4 regions of the Sporolactobacillus sp. KGMB 08714 genome follow, and region 3 is predicted to be linked to each of the others. Evidence: predicted binding sites of a transcription regulator. Region 3 holds the regulator's gene; each other region holds the start of a gene.

Region 1 (4,929 bases), on a different contig from region 3:
CATACGTTCCCTCCTAAACAGTGATTAATACCTGTCCTAATTTCACTCATTTTCCGCGCCGGGCCGATTGTGTAACAGGCAATCATTCATTAGCCGGATAACCGCTTTTGCTTCTGAACCGGGTCCATCGGCGGCCGGCTCGGGAAGAGTTGATCCATCAGATCCCGGATTACATTTTCCCATCCTCGTTCCCCTACTAGTAGACCTTTTGTAATAACATTATAAGGCTTTCAACTTAATTTCCATTCAACTGTATAACGGCAATGATACATACTGAGATCATCTCTTTTATACACATTATTTCCGGATTATTCTACTGGCCGATTGAATTAACTGATAGTGCCTCTGTGACCATCATATCAACAATTGTAAAACTCGGGGGAAAATTTAGTGATTAATTTTTCATTTTGCAATCATGCCGATATCGAATTTGGATTTTCGGGAATCCAGAGTTCTAAACAATATGAAATGCCAGAAATCCGCAAGATCCCCTTTTCGGATTATTAATATGAGTATCTCTTTAGCTCATTTTCCTGCTGTACCGTCAATTGATGATCGACTCTTTCTGAGACCGTCATCTCTCGAAAGAAGAAGAGCGTTTCCGCAATCAATAAACTTCCGCAACGGTCATTGGATGCCATGGTTGATAAAACGAAGGTAACGATCGAAAAACTCCTTGCGACGACCGATAAAACTGTGCCTAATAGACCGAAAAACTTCTGGCGACGACCGAAAAACTGCCTGTGCCGATCGAAACCGAGTCCGAGTTGACCGAAAAAGCGGCTGTGCCGACCGAACCCCTCGTCCCAGACCGATAAGCGGCTGCGGCCGACCGAAAAGGGATAGCTCACGACCGAAAAACTGCCTGTGCCGACCGAAACCGAGCCCAAGTTGACCGAAAAAGCGGCTGGGAAGACCGAACCCCTCGTCCCAGACCGATAAGCGGCCGCAGCCGACCGAAAAGGGATAGCTCACGACCGAAAAACTGCCTGTGCCGACCGAAACCGAGCCCAAGTTGACCGAAAAAGCGGCTGGGAAGACCGAAACCATCGTTCCAGACCGATAAGCGGCCGCAGCCGACCGAAAAGGGGTAGCTCACGACCGAAAAACTCCTAGCGACGACCGATAAACTGCGCCTAACGACCGAAAAACTCCTAGCGACGACCGAAAAACTCCTTGCAACGATCGATGACCCGGGCGGCCGATCAACTTATGTGTGAAAGAGAGAGGCGCAAAAAAAGCGCTGCTTCGTGAATAATGGAAGCAGCGTTTCTCATGATGCCATATTGCCTGTATAGTAAGTTGCTTATTTCGACGTTTCAAGGTAAACAACGTGTGTCTGCAGGTATTCTTCAAGTCCGTGTTTTCCGTCGGCTCCGCCGATACCGGATTTTTTCCACCCGGCGTGGAAGCCCTGCATGGCTTCGAAGTTTTCACGGTTAATATAGGTTTCGCCGAAATGGAGGCGGCGGACGGCGATGAAGGCGTTCTCCAGATCTTTTGTATAGATAGAAGAGGTCAGTCCGAAATCGGAGTCGTTTGCGAGTTCGATCGCTTCGTCAAGTGTTGAGAATTCGGCAACCGGAATGACCGGTCCGAATGTCTCTTCGCACATAATATCCATCTGATTGGTGACGTCGGTCAGGACGGTCGGTTCGAAGAAGTAGCCCCTGTCGAAGGCTCGTTTGCCGCCGGCAGCTAGCGTTGCGCCCTGTTTCACGGCACGGTCTACTTTATCGGTAACGCTTTCCAGAGCGTTCTTCTCAATCAGCGGTCCCATGTCCAGGTCGGCGTTCTCAGACGGATTGCCGTATTTGACCGCCTGCATGGCGGCGACGAGCTTTTCAGTAAAGACTTCCTTGATGTCGCTGTGGACATAAACACGTTCCGCGCAGTTGCACACCTGTCCGGTATTGATGACACGCGAAGCAACAATTGCTTTGACGGCGAGATCGAGGTCGGCGTCGTTCATCACGATGGCCGGCGCTTTTCCTCCCAGTTCCAGCGATACTTTTGTAACGTTCCTGGCTGCGGCCTCCATGATCTTCTGGCCGGCGGGGACGCTTCCGGTCAGGCTGACAATGCCGACCTTGCTGTTTTCTGCCAGTGCCCGGCCGACAACAGAGCCTCTGCCGGGAACCATATTGAATACGCCCTTCGGAAGGCCGGTCTCTTCAACAATCTGCGAAAAAACATAGGCATTCTCCGGTGTCTGCTGACTCGGTTTAATGACAATTGTATTGCCGGTGACCAGTGCCGGACCAGCCTTGCGCGCTATCAGAAAGAACGGGAAATTCCATGGGAGGATACCGGCTGCCACGCCGATCGGCTTTTTGAATAAAAAAATATTTTCGTTAGGCCGGTCGCTCTGGATAATTTCACCTTCATAGCGGCGCGCCCATTCCGCTGTATAGTCCAGATAGTCGGCGGTAAAAAGGACTTCTGTCTTTGCCAGGCCGCGCGTTTTTCCGCCTTCCCTGATCACGATATCGGTCAGCTCCGCCTCCCTTTTTCGAATACCGCCGGCGATCTTGTGCAGATAGTCGCCGCGTGCGACCGCCGGTGTCCTTTCCCATGATTTCTGCGCTTCATAAGCGGCGTCGACAGCCAGGTCTGCATCGGCGGCGCTGCTGTCGGGAATCCTTGAAATGACTTCTTCGGTTGAGGGATTGACAACATCGATCCATCTTTCAGCCTGAGATGCAACGAACGCTCCATTAATAAACGGCAGTATTTTTGTAACCATTTTTCTCCTCCTCAATATCCGGGATTTTTTCGACGGCGGTACAGTTGTTCCCGCTTGGATCAAACAATGGACAAAGAGAGATTTACATTTTGTAACGTAACATAATTTACAAATCAAAACAAACAAAACAACTTTAAAAATGAATTTTTATTGCATAATCATGAAATATATTGATTTTTTCTAAAAAACAGGGCAATATAATTGTTGAATGATAATTAATTAGGTTTCTTTATGTTGCATTCCCGGAAATCTCTGTTTACCATCAGATGATTTTATTGTTTTGTGAAAAAAATAACAAGGTGGAGGGATCAGTATGGCTGTCAGCCGAATCATTCTCAATGAGACGTCCTATTTTGGAAGCGGCGCTGTCACAAAAATCATTGATGAGGTGAAAAAGCGCGAGTTCAAAAAGGCTCTTGTCGTAACGGACAGAGATTTGATCAAATATAATGTTGCAACAAAAGTGACCGATCTGCTGGATAGAAACGGATTTGTCTACGACATTTTCGATCAGACGATTCCTAATCCAACACTGGAAGTTGTCCGCGACGGACTGGCTGCGTTTAAAAAAGGGGGAGCCGATTATATCCTGGCTATCGGCGGCGGATCATCGATTGATACGGCGAAAGCGATTGGGATTATTGCCGCCAATCCTGAGCATGAAGATATTGTCAGCCTTGAAGGCGAACCGGGGACGCGCCATCCGAGCGTGCCGATTTTCGCCGTGCCGACGACGTCCGGCACGGCCGCAGAAGTGACCATCAATTACGTTATCACCGACAAAGCGCATCACCGCAAATTTGTCTGCGTCGATCCCCATGATATTCCGGTGGCCGCTTTTGTCGACAGCGATCTGATGATGGGTATGCCGAAATCGTTATGTGCGGCAACGGGCATGGATGCGCTGACGCATGCGATCGAGGGTTATATTACGAAAGGCGCCTGGGAAATGACGGATATGATGCATCTGAAGGCGATCGAAATTGTCGGACGCTCACTAAGGGACTCTGTGGCAGGAGATTCCAAGGCGAGGGAAGCCATGGCCCTTGGGCAGTATATTGCCGGTATGGGCTTCTCAAACGTCGGATTGGGGCTCGTACACGGGATGGCCCACCCGCTCAGCGCCTGGTATAATGTTCCGCACGGCGTCGCCTGTGCTGCGCTGCTCCCGACGATCATGGACTATAACAAGGATTATACCGGAGAAAAGTATCGGTCGATTGCGGCGGCCATGGGTGTGGCAGGTGCCGGCGATATGCCGCTGGAAGAGGCACGGGATCAGGCGGTCGCTGTCGTCCGCCGGCTTGGCAAAGATGTCGGCATTCCGCAGAACATCCGGGAGCTCGGAGTTAAGGAAGAAGACATTCCGGCAATTGCCAAGGATGCACTCATGGACGTCTGCACAGGCGGCAATCCGAGAGATACGACCATAGAGGACATCATCAATCTGTACCGGTCGTTGACCGCCGTTCACGATTGACGGGCATACCGGATGTAAAAAAGATCAGGCGGGAGTTTCCCGGCCTGATCCTTTTTTATGTGGATCTCTCCGCGGCAAAGGGAGAGGGTTTATGTGGGCAGCTGCTGATTCTTTTTTTCTTCGCCGGGCAGGCAGCCGAATTCTGCTTTGAACACTTTGTAAAAGTAAGTTTTATTTGAAAAGCCGGATTCCTGGGCAACGTCGCTGATCGGCAGGTCGGTCGTGTTCAGGAGCAGACGCGCCTGATAGAGACGCCTCTTAACAACTAACTGTGTAAAGGGAACACCGGTCAGCTTTTTGATCAGGTTGCCGAGGTATGTCTTGTTATAACCGAGCCGTACCGCTGCTTTGGATAAATTAATGTCTTTATAATTTTCCTCGATCAGCTTCAGCACGGGGATCATTTTTTTGTTGCGGCTCAGCGATTCGGCCGCTTCGGAAGAATTTCTTTGCGATTGACCGTACTCGCGGGCAAGTGATGTGAACAGAATCGGCAAATATAATTCGGCCATCGTGTTTGAATAGGTATCATTTGAAAAATATTCGGCAATCATATTTTTTAGAACAGCCGGAATTTCTTCGGATTGACCGCCGCTGAAGACAATGTATCGATCCGTGCCGCCGCTGTCTGTTTCCAGACTCAGCAAATAGCGGATCAGCGGGCTGCGGTTTTCCTTCATTTGGTTCAGCCACTCAATGGTCA
Region 2 (4,929 bases), on a different contig from region 3:
TGAATCGACGATCACAAATGTTTGGGCTGAAAAACTCCATTTTAGGCTTTTTTGGCTAGGTGTACATTTAGTTTGACAAATCAAGATGCCTAAAAATATATGTGTATAAATTTCCGAATTTTTGCATTTCTACTAAATAGGCCTTTGTAAACTTATAATGCTTGAGAACGATAAAGTAAAACGTTTGCCTTATAAGATATAGACAGTTATTAATTTCGTTTCTATTTAGGTACAAATCTTGTTAGCCTTGTGCCACATAAATTTTTTCATAAATAATTCAAAAAATAAATATAGAGTATTATTGCAACGAAAGCGATTTAAATATACAATAAATAAGCAAACGTTTGCGTTATATTTAAGCTATATGATTAAACAAACGATTTACTGGAGGGGTTTAAATGGCTTCAAATGTTATTGACTCAGAATTGTACAGGGGTATTTATGTATCGGAAGAAATGAGAAAAGTATTTTCCGATGAATCACTCTTACAAAAATGGTTGGATTGTTGGGTAGCGTTGGGAAAAGCTGAAGGAGATATTGGTGTTATTCCAAAAGCTGCGGCAGAAGAGATTGCCAAAAAAGCTGATTATAGAAATTTGGAAATGAAGACAATTCGTGAAGGTATTGTTGATACGACTCATCCATTAATCACTCAAATTAGAGAATTTACAAAAGTAGTTGGCGGTGAAGCGGGAGGATATATTCATTGGGGCGCGACGACTCAGGATATTATGGATAGTGCAGTCGTTCTTCAAATGAAAGAAGCACAGCAAATTCTTTTGAACCAATTATATAAATTTTTAAGAACGCTACTCAGACTTTCTCAGGAACATAAAGAAACGATTATGCCTGGAAGAACACATGGGCAACATGCCTTACCTGTAACCTTAGGTTATAAAATCGCGGTTTGGGCAGATGAGATTGGTAAGCATATTGAGAGACTAAAAGAAGGGGAAAAACGTTATCTGGTTGGATCATTCAGCGGTGCAGCAGGTACGCTTGCTTCAATAGGGGAACATGGACTGGATGTGCAAAAACTTTACTGTGAAAATTTAGGACTTGACCAACCAACCATTACATGGCATGTACAAAGAGACGGTTTTGCGGAATTTTCCAGCATTATTGCAATGATATCCGGGACTGTCGGAAAAATAGCAAATGAGATAATAAATTTGCAAAGATCTGAAATAGGTGAAATAGAAGAAGGATTTAAAATGGGCCAAGTGGGCAGCAGCACAATGCCACACAAGAGAAATCCGATGATATGCGAATATGTAGTCGGCCTGACTAGGCTTGTTCAAAGAAATGCATCACTAGGCTTTGATGGAATGATTCAAGAACACGAGAGAGACATGACCTTTTGGACAACAGAATGGGCATATATTCCGGAAATTTGTATACTGACCAGTGGTGAAATACAGCAAATGCAAAATATTTTAGAAAGACTAATTATACACAAAGAAAATATGGAGAAAAATTTAAATTTACTTCAAGGTTTGATTGTATCCGAAAATCTTATGCTTGCTCTTGGGCGACACGTTGGACGACAAGTGGCACATGAAATGGTCTATAAAGTTTCAATGAAGGCATTTGAAGAAAAGAGACCATTACTAGACGTTACATTTGAAGACAAGGATATTATGGCTCAAATGAATGAAAAAGAAGTGAGAGAGCATCTGCATCCTAAAAATTATATTGGTCTATGTGTCCAATTCGTTGAACGAGTAAGCGAAAAGTGGCATTCCTACGCTGAAAATAAAGGTTGACACTGATTAAAAATCAAAATTAGAAAAATGATTGAGGAAACACTTTTATTAGCTAATTCTTATTGAATACAATTAATTCTATGAATAAGCAAAAAGTGTTTTCTCAACCCATATTTTACTATTCTTCATAGTGGAGAATAGATACACAAATATATATTACCACACATTGATTGTTCTTATGCTCATTCAGACAAATAATTATATTCTATTATTTGTCAAAATATTCGTAATTTAATAATCGCTCGGAAAGGGGATCATTCAATGTCTTCTGCTGGATATACCACAAGAAGTGAAGTTAAAATCCTCCAGTTATTAATTACATTAGTCATTGGATGCGGTATTTGGTTTATACCGGCACCCAATGGCTTACATGAGACGGCATGGCACTTGCTTGCTATTTTCGTTGCAACCATTGTCGCATTAATCATTAAGCCACTTCCGATGGGAGCCGTTTCAATCATTGCAATAACAGCTACAATACTAACGAAGACCTTGCCTATTGAAGACGCTTTATCAGGTTTTGCCAATCCGACTATTTGGTTGATCGTTACTGCTTTTTTCATTTCAAGAGGCTTTATAAAAACCGGGCTTGGCAACCGTATTGCTTATGTTTTTGTGCGCCAATTTGGTAAAAAAACGTTGGGACTTTCTTATTCTTTACTCGCAAGTGATTTTATACTCGCCCCGGCAATGCCTAGTGTTACCGCAAGATCCGGCGGGATAATATTCCCAATTATTCGTTCTCTATCCGATACATTTGGTTCCAAGGTTGAAGATGGGACTGAAAGAAAGATGGGTTCTTTTTTGACAACAGTTGCCTTTCAGGGCAGTGCAATAACTTCAGCTATGTTTTTAACGGCAATGGCGGGTAATCCTCTAATTGTTTCACTAGCGAAAAGTATCATCCATGTCAATATAACATGGATGGGATGGTTTTTAGCAGCATTGCTCCCTGGCTTAGTCGCTTTAATTATCATTCCTTTGATTATTTACAAAATATATCCTCCTGAAATAAAACAAACGCCTGAAGCATTTGATCTTGCAAATCAGAAATTAAAAGAAATGGGGGCTTTGAAAAAACAAGAATGGTATATGTTGGGTGTATTTGTGCTGGTTTTATTGTTATGGATTTTTGGAACAAATATAGGAATAGATGCAACCACCACTGGACTGATCGGTCTGAGTGTTCTGCTGCTATCAGGTTGTTTAAACTGGAATGATATAAAGAAAGAACAGGGAGCCTGGGATACTTTAATTTGGTTCTCAGCCTTAGTCATGATGGCGACATATCTAAGTTCGTTAGGTTTTATTCCCTGGTTTAGCAGAATAATGGCTGCGGCCGTAAAAGGATTGCCTTGGATAACAGCCTTGATTGTACTCGCTCTTGTTTATTTCTATTCTCATTATCTATTCGCTAGTGCAACTGCGCATATCAGCGCTATGTACTCTGCTTTTCTTGCTGTAGCCCTGTCCGCAGGAGCACCCGGAATGCTTGCTGCCCTGCTTTTAGCGTTTTTCAGTAATGTTTTCTATTGCACTACTCATTACGGAGGTGGACCAGCACCGGTCTTATTTGGGGCAGGTTATGTCACTCAGAAGAAGTGGTGGTCCATAGGTTTTCTTATATCCATTGTTCACTTAATAATTTGGATTATAATTGGCGGCCTATGGTGGAAAATTATCGGTCTCTGGTAATAGAGTAAAAGATTATGATTCAACACATTCAGTAATATGAAAAACATAAAAGAGTTTCTTATACGGAAGCTCTTTTATGTTAATTTGTTCGATGGAATATATTGAGTCTGAAGGAGCAGAAAAGTTAATGAAACAATACGATATTGTAGTCGTCGGTGCCGGCGGTGCTGGCATGCAAGCAGCACTGAATGCGGCTAAGGGAAATGATTTGAGCGTTGTTGTTCTTTCAAAAATTTTCCCAACCCGCTCTCACACCGGGGCGGCACAGGGTGGGATCAATGCTGCACTTGGCTATCGCGATAGTACAGATTCAGTAGATAAACATTTTCGTGACACAATCAAAGGAAGCGATTTTCTCGCGGATCAAGACGCCGTTCAGTTTTTCTGCGAAAATATGCCGAAAATTATTTCAGAACTTGATTACATGGGCGTTCCGTTTTCCCGGGATAAAAACGGTCATGTTGCACAGCGGCCCTTTGGAGGAGCATCCAGTCCAAGAGCGTGCTACTCAGCTGATAAAACGGGCCATGCGATTCTGCATGCCCTCTTTGAGCAGTGTCTAAAAAATGGCGTTGTTTTTCTTGACGATTGGTTCCTGCTTTCACTATCCGTCGATCACGGCATTTTCGAAGGGCTTGTCGCCATGGATATGAGAGAAGGAAAAATAGAAGCCATCTCTGCGCGATCGGTCGTCATTGCGACCGGCGGATTTGGACGGGTATTCTGGAGCCGGACGACGAATGCGATCAACATGACCGGCGACGGGACGGCCGCCTGCTTTGATGCGGGCATTCCGTTAAAGGATCCCGAATTTGTTCAGTTTCATCCGACAGGACTGGCGTCGACCGGCGTTTTATTATCTGAAGCCTGCCGTGGGGAAGGAGCCTTTCTGCTCAATAAGGACGGCGAACGTTTCATGAAACGCTACGCGCCTGAGAAAATGGAACTTGGACCCCGCGATTTAGTCGCCCGCTCGATCGAGACCGAAATTAAACAGGGCCGCGGTTTTGGTGAAGGAATGAAGTCTTACGTCCTGATGGATCTTCGTCATCTGGGCGTCGACAAGATTATGAATCGCCTGCCTCAGGTCCGTGAATTGGCACTCAATTTTGAAGGAGTCGATCTGATTAAAGAACCCGTTCCGATTCGTCCAAGTTGTCACTATATGATGGGCGGCATTCATGTCAGTGATTATAAAACACTGGCAACGCCAATTAAGGGCATTCATGCGGTCGGTGAATGTTGCTGCGTATCGATCCACGGGGCCAATCGTTTAGGGGGAAATTCAGTAGCGGATGTGGTTCTGTTTGGCAAATATGCTGGCATCGGCGCACGACTGACTGCTCAGCAGCGTGATTTTGCGACAACCGGCAAGCTGGAGGAAGATACTAAGCTGTGGAATGAGAAGTTTACTCGTATGCGTGACAAAAAAAGCGGAATTAATTTCTTCGCAATCAGAGACAAGATG
Region 3 (4,929 bases):
AAAATTTTCGAGAACACGAGGTGTCGTCGCTTGACGAAAAGATACATATCCATTGTCATTATTTATCTGATTTGTTTTCTGTCGCCTTTGATTCCCGGTTTCGCCTGGCTGACCGGATTTTTTCCTAAAGGCCAGGGCTACGGCGTCGTCATGACCGCGATATTTTTTCTGACATTGATTATCGTGCTGTTACTCCTGCTTCCTGAACGTTACATACGAAACGGGGAACGCGCGCCGGCGAGTGTATCTCTTCTATGGGCGGTCGGCGGCGTTTTGGCACTGTTCGCCCTGCAGATTCTGGCATCGCTGATCAATACTTTCATATTCGGCGAACCTTCGCAATCGGCACACACCCAGAGTGTCGTCCAAATCGCACGGATGTCGCCGCTGTTTTTGCTGGCAGTCGCTGTCATCGGTCCGATGCTGGAAGAAATCGTCTTCCGGAAAATCATTTACGGCAGCCTGAAGAAGAAAATGGGCTTCATTCTTGCTGCATCGATCAGCTCGCTTATCTTTGCCTTCGGACATTTGGATTTTCAGCATCTTCTCATTTATTTCGTCATCGGATTCTTTCTCTGCTATGCCTACAAGAAAACGGGGAGGATTGCCGTCAACATGTTTATGCATGCCGCGATGAATGCGACCGTTGTCGCGATCAGCCTGACGCTCTCGTCGCCGTCGTTTATCCAGCTGACAGGTCATTAAAAAAACACGGGATCCGCCGGGGTCCCGCGTTTTTCATTATTATCCTTCATCGTCTTCCAGTGCCGTCAGAATTTCCGGACCGTCCTTCGTGATCGCCAGCGTGTGCTCATACTGAGCGGAAAGCGATCCGTCAATTGTCCGTGCCGTCCAGCCGTTGCTGTCGATTTTTGAACGCCAGTCGCCGATATTGAGCATCGGTTCAATCGTAATCGTCATGCCGTCCCTGAGGCGGAGCCCGCGCCCCTGTTTGCCGTAATGAGCGACCGGCGGATCTTCATGCATCGTCGGCCCGATGCCGTGGCCGACAAACTCGCGTACAACGCTCAGCCCTCTGGACTCGGCATATTCCTGAATGGCGTGGCCGATATCGCCCAGCCGGTTGCCGACGACGGATTGCTTGATCCCCTCATACAGGGCTTCCTTGGTCGTCTTCAGCAAATGCTCCGCTTCATCGGAAATGGTTCCCACTCCGTAACTCCACGCCGAATCAGACAGCGCGCCGTTCAGATTGACCACCATGTCGATCGTCACGATATCGCCGTTTTTCAGCGGCTTTTTATTTGGAAATCCGTGGCAGATCTCGTCATTGACCGAAGCGCATGTGGCAAAGCGGTAACCTTGAAACCCCTTCTCCTCCGGAGTCGCTCCGTGCTTTTCAAGAAAGTCATTGACGAATTCCTCGATTTCCCATGTGGTTATTCCCGGTTTAATCATCGATTTGATTTTCTTGTGCGTCAGCGCAAGCAGCTGGCCGGACTTTTTCATTTCGGCAATTTCTTTTTTTGACTTTAACTGTATCATACGTACGTTCCACCTCTGTATCGTTTCTCCAGGGCCTTTTTATAAAGATCGGCATTTTTGGCAGTCTGTTCCCCCGGAGCATCACGATTGTATTTTACCACTTTATTTATGCCGGAATCATTCGGATTGTTTTTCCTCTATCCCGTGATTCAGAAAATAGATCAAAGCCTGAAGCTCCACTGTCATGTCGACATGCCGTACATACACATCCGGAGGAAGAGAAAGTCTGACGGGAGAAAAATTTAAAAAGCCGCGGATTCCCGATGCCATCGCCTGTTCAGCCGCACCCTGCGCCTGATCCGCCGGAACCGTTAATATGGCCGCAGCAATGTCATGGTTGTCATCGGCTGCCAGATCCCCCATATAATGAATGACTGTACCGCCGATCTGCTGTCCGATTTTCAAAGGATTGATATCATAGGCTTTTACAATCTGCGTATTATTATTTTTTCTAAAGTTATGATTCAGGAGGGCCGTCCCGAGGTGACCGACACCGATCAAGATCACCTTGGACAGTTCGTCCTGATAAAGTGTTTTACCTAAAAAATCAAGCAGGCGCTGAGTATTGTATCCGTATCCCTTTCTCCCCAGCGCCCCGAAATAGGAAAAATCCTTTCGAATCGTTGTTGAATCTACCTGCACGATCTTTCCCAGCTCCGAAGACGAGATCCGTGTTTTTCCGATAGACACGAGATGCTGCAGAGATCGGTAGTAGATCGGCAGCCGCTCGGCCGTTGCCTGCGGCACTCTTTGATTTGACATCGTTTCATAACCCTCCCATGAAATGCCCGGAGGCGCGTCCGCTAATGTTTGATACCTGCCGGGACATCCTTTCTACACTATACATCATTCAGCAATTGATTTGTTTGAATTAGATCGCCGTACTTTTTTCACAGCCCCTGCCTTTCTGCTGCACAGTTGCCGAATAAAACAGGATTAGGCTACAATGAATAATGAATGAGGAACCATACCTGACTAATTGAAAGCATGTGCCGCATTATTTCAGCGTGCCCTGGCTTTTTGAGGTGAACGTAAATGATACTTCTGCAAACAAATAAGATCAGCAAATCTTTTGCTGCTGAACTTATTTTATCGAATATCTCGATTGAGGTGAAGTTTGGAGAACGCGTTGCGCTGGTCGGGCGCAACGGCGCCGGAAAATCGACACTTCTGAAAATCATCGCCGGCGTGATGAGCGCCGACAGCGGTGAGGTGATCATCCCCAAGGACCGAACAATCGGCTACCTGCCGCAGAATGCCACACTGAATTCCAAGAAGGGGATCTATGACGAGCTGCTGACGGTTTTCAGTCCGCTGACCACCATGGAAAAGAAGCTCCGCAAGATGGAAGAGAAAATGGCCGACCCCGGACGCTTCTCAAACAGCCAGGACTACGACCAGCTGCTCGGGACCTATGACGCGCTTCAGGCAGAATATAAATCAAAGGGCGGCTATACCTACCAATCCGAAATCCGCAGTGTGCTGAACGGCCTGAATTTCGGCGGATTTCCGGATGCAACGCCTGTCGGCAATCTTTCCGGCGGCCAGAAAACGCAGCTCGCCCTCGGTAAATTATTATTGATCAAACCCGATCTGCTCATTCTTGACGAACCGACCAACCATCTGGACATTGAAACGCTGACATGGCTCGAAGGATATCTGCAGCGTTATAGCGGAAGCATCCTCGTCGTCTCGCACGACCGTTATTTTCTCGACAAGATAGCTACTAAAGTTTATGAAATCGCCAACCATTCCGCACGAAAATATAGCGGCAATTATTCCCGCTATCTTGAACTGAAAGCGGCCGAATACGAAACCGCGATAAAAAATTACGATAAGCAGCAGAAGGAAATCGCCCGTCTGGAAGATTTTGTACAGAAAAATATTGTACGCGCCTCTACAACCAGACGGGCGCAGAGCAGACGCAAACAGCTGGAAAAAATGGATGTTCTGGAAAAACCGTACGGTGAGGAAAAATCGGCCAGTTTTTCTTTTGACATTGAAAAACAAAGCGGACGCGATGTACTCACCGCCGTCGATTTAGCGGTTGGCTACTCTTCCGGGGCCGCGATGATTTCCGGACTGAACTTTCATATTACGAGAGGCGAACGGGTGGCGCTGGTCGGACCGAACGGCATCGGCAAATCGACCTTGCTGAAATCGATAGCCGGCGGGTCGACGAAGCTGGCCGGCGAAATCAGGCTCGGGAGCCACGTCACCACTGGTTACTATGACCAGGAACAGACGAGGCTGACATCGGGAAAAACGGTGCTCAATGAACTGTGGGACGACTATCCGCAGGAGCCGGAGAACGAGATCCGCAATGTGCTTGGAGGATTTCTTTTTTCCGGCGACGACGTCTCCAAGCTTGTTTCTCAGCTCAGCGGCGGTGAAAAAGCGCAGTTAATGCTGGCTAAGCTGATGATGCGGCACGACAATCTGCTGATTCTCGACGAACCGACCAATCATCTTGACCTTGACAGCAAGGAAGTGCTGGAGGCGGCACTGGCAGATTATTCAGGCACCATCTTATTCGTTTCCCACGACCGCTATTTTATCAACAATATCGCTACCCGCGTCTTCGAACTCTCAAGAGACGGCATCACGGAATATCTGGGCGATTATGATTATTATATCAACAAGAAAGCGGAAAATCTGCAAATCGCCGAGCTGGATGCGCAATCTGCCCCCGTCCGGAAACAGGCCGAGGAACCCGACGCCGGAAAGCAGCACTTTTTAAAGGATAAAGAACAGAAAAAAAAGAGGCGGCAGCTTATCCGCTCAATTGAGCAGCTCGAAACCGAGATCAGCCGTCTTGAAGCGGTCATCGATAAAAATGAACAGTCCCTGCTTATGCCTGAAGTTTTCAATGATACACAAAAGGCTCGGGACGTTCAGGAGCAAATCGAGAAAGATAAGGAAACACTCGGCAGACAAATGGAAGAGTGGGAAAAGGCTCAGCTTTCATTGGATGAGATTCCCGAATAAAAGCGGAATCGGATGAACGGATCGTGTCGTACACAGGCCGGGCCAGGTGAATGGAACAGCCCGGTACAAAAAGAACCGGAGTGAAATATTTTGATAAAATTTCACTCCAGTTTGTGCATCCGAGAATTCTTTTTATCAGCGTTTTCCTGAATGAATCCCCATCAATTTCTCAGAAGTCTTCGATTGCCAGATTCGGGCTGCCGTTCAGCGACAAATCCGCCCGCATGCCCTTCAGAAAACCGATCGTTCCTGCAGCCGCAATCATCGCCGCATTATCCGTGCACAGCCCGAGCGGCGGGATCACAAGCGGGATACCGCGTGTTTCAGCCGCCCCGGCCATTTCTTTTCTGACCTGACTGTTAGCCGAAACGCCGCCGGCGACCAGCAGCTGCCGAACTTCATACCTGCCTGCGGCCATCATCGTTTTCTTCACAA
Region 4 (4,929 bases), on a different contig from region 3:
GAAATGCAGCACATTCAAGCCTTGTCTCCCCAGTTACAAAAAGGCCCTTCTGAAATTGCATGGATATTTTCATCCGCTGCATTTCAGAAGGGCCGAATTTTTCTTCCGTCCCCGGCAGTCGTATACCTCTGCGTTATTTGCTTTCTGTGCCGACACCCTCGTATTCATCTTCAAGAATCTTTTTCAATTCGCTGATCAGCGGTTCTTTCGGATTGGTGGACGTACATTGATCTTCATAAGCCAATTCGGCCAATTTGTTAACGGATGCCTCAAAGTGTACTTTGTCGACGCCGTTTGCTTTCAGACTGAGTGTCACATCGCAGTCGTGTGCCAGTTTAATAAATTCATTGACCAGGCTCTCCTTCAGCTCCTCTGTTGAATGGCCTTTGAAGCCGAGGAATTTGGCGATCGCCGCATAGTCCTCATCCGCCGTATAACGATTGTACCTCGGCCAGATGGCCAGTTTTGTCGGCACCTTCGCGTTAAAGCGAACAACCTGAGGGAAGGTAATCGCAATGGCCAAACCGTGCGGGAGTCCAAATTCGCCGCCCAGTTTGTGCGCAATCGAATGGTTAATTCCCAAGAAGGCATTGGCAAAAGCCATCCCGGCAATGGTGGACGCATTATGCATCTTTTCACGGGCCGTCAGATCGCCGGCATAGGAAGCACGCAGATTATCAAAGACCAGTTTAATGGCCTGCAGCGACCAGCCGCGGGTGTAGTCCGAAGCATAAACGGAAACATAGGCTTCGACCGCGTGGGTCATGACGTCCAGCCCCGTCCAGGCAACCGTCCGCTTTGGCAGTGTTTCGACAAACTGCGAATCCACGATCGCGATATCCGGCTGAAGCGCATAATCGGTAATCGGGTACTTGACATGTGTTTTGGAATCCGTAATAACGGCGTACGGTGTGACTTCCGAACCGGTTCCCGACGTGGTCGGGATCCCTATATAGGTTACCTTTTTAAGCGCGGGCACCTTGTAAGTCCGCTTCCGGATGTCCATAAATTTCTGTTTTGCGCCGAGAAACGAGGCATCCGGCTGTTCATAAAAGAGCCACATGCCCTTTGCGGCATCCATAGCGGAACCGCCGCCTAATGCAATAATCGTATCCGGCTGAAACTTCTTCATGATCTCAACGCCGCGATATACGGTATCCGTTGAAGGATCGGGCTCGACCTGGGAGAAAATTTCAATGTCCACTTCTTCGCGCCGTTGATTGAGCATATTGACCACCCGGTCGGCATATCCGAATTGCACCATCCCCGGATCACAGACCAGAAAGACGCGTTTGAGGCCGGGCACCTGTTTTAAATAGCGCAGTGAATTTCTTTCAAAATAAACCTTCGGGGGCAATTTCACCCACTGCATATTATTCCGCCGCTTGGCGACGGTTTTTATATTCAGAAGATCGAAATCCGAAACATTATGCGAAATCGAGTTTTTCCCGTAGGAACCGGTGCCCAACGTCAGCGACGGGATCATATTATTATAGATATTTCCGAGTCCGCCCAGTGCAGAGGGAGTATTGACCAAAATACGGCACGCTTTCATTTTCAAACCGAATTGCTGGATCAGGGCCTCGTCTTTTGTATGAATGGCTGCCGTGTGGCCCGCACCGCCGAAATCGAGCAGCTGTCCGGCAATTTTAAACGCTTCCTGATGGCCGCCCGCTTTATACATGGAAAGTACCGGAGAAAGTTTTTCACGCGACAGCGGAAAATCCGGTCCGACACCGTCAATCTCCGCAATCAGAACTTTCGTCTCTTTCGGGACATCGATACCGGCCAGCTGCGCGATCTGATAGGCCGATCTGCCGGCAATCGGCCCTCTGACGCTGCCGCGCTTCGGATCCATCATCGCGTCTCCTAAAGCCGCATTGTCCTTTTTATCGATAATCACGCTTCCTAATCGTTTAAATTCGGCCTTTACCGCTTCATAAATGTCTTCGTCAATGATCACGCTGTTTTCCGCGGCGCAGATCATGCCGTTATCGAACGTTTTCGAGAGCGTAATATCATTCACCGCCTGTTTAATATCCGCCGTTTTTTCAATATAGGCCGGCCCGTTCCCCGGGCCGACGCCCAGGGCCGGCTTTCCGGTCGAGTAGGCAGCCTGGACCATCCCCGGGCCGCCCGTCGCGAGCACCGTTGCGACGCCCGGGTGATTCATTAAGGCTCCCGTTGCTTCGATGCTTGGTTTCTCAATCCATTGAATGCAGCCTTCCGGCGCTCCCGCCTTAACGGCTGCCCGCGCAATAATTCTTGCCGCTTCAGCACACGACTTCTGTGCCTGCGGATGAAAGCCGAATATGATCGTATTCCGTGTTTTCAAAGCAATCAGCGATTTGAAAACAACCGTCGACGTCGGATTGGTTACCGGCGTCACGCCCGCAATGACGCCGACAGGCTCCGCAATCTTTATTATCTGCTCCTCATCATTGTCCTCAATAATGCCGACCGTTTTATCATGCCGTATCTTGTTCCAGATGTACTCACTGGCATAGATATTTTTAACCGCTTTATCTTCGACAACGCCGCGGCCGGTTTCTTCAACGGCCATTTTTGCCAGTTTCATATGATTATCCAGCGCGGCAATCGCCATCGCTTCGCAAATCTTATCCACTTTCTCCTGGTCAAAATCCGCCAGAACAGCTAGAGCTTTCTGAGATTTTCTAACTAAATCATCAATGACCCCTTTAATTGACGAAAGATTGTCTTCTTTGCCGCTCTGAGACGGTGCAGCCGGTTTCAGCACCGGAGTCTGCCTGTCATTTTGATTCACGGTTTTTAACATCAGTCCCGCTCCTTTTCTTGTGAATTATTTCACAATAATGTCTGCAGTCGGGCGCCATTAGTTAAAACAGACCGCCTATGGACGACAGGAACTATTGGAAACGCTTCTCTTGACACCTTCATCATATGAATTTGAACAGCCAATGTCAATATATTTTTATAAAATAGTTTTACTAAAAAAATTTAACAATTTATTTTGCCATACACATTTACTTATTCTGCATTGTGTGTTATATTCAACGCGTAAACCGTTGGCAATAGGGCGTTGGAAGGCAGAGGTGTTCGGCTGCCGGAATAACATGAAAGTTGCATGGCCTCATGGCTGTCTCTCTGTTGCCTTTATTTTACTCATTTTTTTAAAAGATTCATGTGAAATATTTCACAAATTATTGACACTTTAAAAATTTGGATATCTGAAAGGAGCAGTTGCAATGACTCAATCGATTCAAACGACGGACAGGATCATTGACTATTCTTCAGCGGAATACTTGAATAAAGTGGATAAATACTGGCGTGCAGCCAATTATCTTTCCGTCGGCCAGCTCTACCTGAAAGACAATCCGCTTCTTGAACGCGCGCTCAAACCTGAAGATGTCAAGATCCATCCCATCGGGCACTGGGGCACTATTTCGGGACAGAACTTCATCTACGCTCACCTGAACCGGATCATCAATAAATATGACTTAAACATGTTTTACATTGAAGGCCCGGGCCACGGCGGCCAGGTCATGGTCTCTAATGCTTATCTTGACGGAAGCTACAGCGAGATTTATCCGGCCGTGTCCCAGGACAAAGAGGGCATGAAGCTCCTGTTCAAACAGTTTTCCTGGCCGGGCGGAGTGGCCTCGCACGCTGCCCCGGAAACTCCCGGATCGATTCATGAAGGCGGCGAATTAGGTTATTCGCTCTCACACGGCGTCGGTGCGATTTTCGATAATCCGGAGGTGATCGCTGCCGTTGTGATCGGTGACGGCGAGGCGGAAACCGGTCCGCTCGCAACCGCCTGGCAATCGATTAAATTTATCAACCCTGTAAATGACGGCGCCGTCCTGCCGATTCTCTATGTGAACGGCTATAAATTAAGCAATCCGACTTTATTGTCGCGCACTTCCGACGAAGACCTGACGGAGTACTTCGAGGGAATCGGCTGGAAACCCTATTTCGTTGAAGGCGAGGAACCGAAGGCGATGCACACCGCCATGGCGGAAACAATGGATCAGGCAATCACAGATATTCAAACGATTCAAAGAAAAGCCCGGGCCGACAATCGGCCGACGCTGGCAAAATGGCCGATGATCGTTTTCCGCTGCCCGAAAGGCTGGACGGGGCCCAAAATGTGGGAAGGCAAACCGGTAGAGAATTCCTTCCGTTCCCATCAGATTCCGATTCCCGTCGACCGCAGCCATATGGAACATGCCGATCCGCTCGTGCACTGGATGAAATCCTATAAACCGGAAGAACTATTTGACAAAAGCGGAAAATTATTTGCCGGCATTGCCGAAACCATCCCTCAAGGCACTCGGCGGATGTCGATGAATCCGATCACCAATGGCGGCATCCATCCCAAAGATCTATGCCTGCCCGACTACCGAAAATATGCGATTAAAGTGGTTCAGCCCGGGAAAAAAGAAGCCCAGGATATGCAGGTCCTCAGTGCATTCGTCCGTGACATTATTTCGATGAATCCCGACAACTTCCGGGTATTCGGCCCCGATGAAACCCTGTCCAACCGCCTGAAATCGGTATTTGAAGTGACCAGCCGCCAGTGGATGTGCCCGGTATTTGAACCGAGAGATGAATTCGAGGCCCCAAGCGGGCGTGTCCTCGATGCTCAGCTGTCCGAACATCAGGCTGAAGGCTGGCTTGAAGCCTATACCCTAACCGGCCGGCACGGATTTTTTGCCAGCTATGAATCCTTCCTCAGGGTCGTTGATTCGATGCTGACACAGCATTTTAAATGGCTGCGCAAAGCGAGCGAACTCTCCTGGCGAAGACCTTATCCTTCGTTGAACCTCATCGCTTCGTCAACGGTGTTTCAGCAGGACCACAACGGCTACTCCCATCAGGATCCCGGACTGCTGACCCATCTGGCAGAAAAAAAGCATCATTACATCGGCGAGTATCTGCCGGCCG

The links. The regulator Rex, encoded in region 3, represses fermentation and respiration genes when NADH is low (regulators of the CRP and FNR family bind a similar motif). The targets are predictions, from matches to a motif close to TTGTGAAATATTTCACAA.
Region 1: a site for Rex is predicted at 3,027-3,044, ahead of fucO (lactaldehyde reductase). Genes of this name have one in related genera too.
Region 2: a site for Rex is predicted at 1,898-1,915, ahead of Q6A92_RS04970 (anion permease). Genes of this name have one in related genera too.
Region 4: a site for Rex is predicted at 3,164-3,181, ahead of Q6A92_RS03220 (phosphoketolase family protein). Genes of this name have one in related genera too.

What each region holds. Positions count from the first base shown of each region.
Region 1 is NZ_JAUUBW010000007.1:53,053-57,981, reverse strand. It holds gene Q6A92_RS04200 (hypothetical protein) at 504-851, opposite strand; gene aldA (aldehyde dehydrogenase) at 1,307-2,746, opposite strand; gene fucO (lactaldehyde reductase) at 3,060-4,226, shown strand; gene Q6A92_RS04185 (AraC family transcriptional regulator) at 4,316-4,929, opposite strand, start outside.
Region 2 is NZ_JAUUBW010000009.1:30,630-35,558, forward strand. It holds gene purB (adenylosuccinate lyase) at 399-1,766, shown strand; gene Q6A92_RS04970 (anion permease) at 2,028-3,461, shown strand; gene Q6A92_RS04975 (FAD-dependent oxidoreductase) at 3,589-4,929, shown strand, end outside.
Region 3 is NZ_JAUUBW010000033.1:5,260-10,188, reverse strand. It holds gene Q6A92_RS14050 (CPBP family intramembrane glutamic endopeptidase) at 31-705, shown strand; gene map (type I methionyl aminopeptidase) at 745-1,506, opposite strand; gene Q6A92_RS14040 (redox-sensing transcriptional repressor Rex) at 1,624-2,268, opposite strand; gene Q6A92_RS14035 (ABC-F family ATP-binding cassette domain-containing protein) at 2,542-4,494, shown strand; gene tsaD (tRNA (adenosine(37)-N6)-threonylcarbamoyltransferase complex transferase subunit TsaD) at 4,664-4,929, opposite strand, start outside.
Region 4 is NZ_JAUUBW010000005.1:28,561-33,489, reverse strand. It holds gene adhE (bifunctional acetaldehyde-CoA/alcohol dehydrogenase) at 134-2,797, opposite strand; gene Q6A92_RS03220 (phosphoketolase family protein) at 3,228-4,929, shown strand, end outside.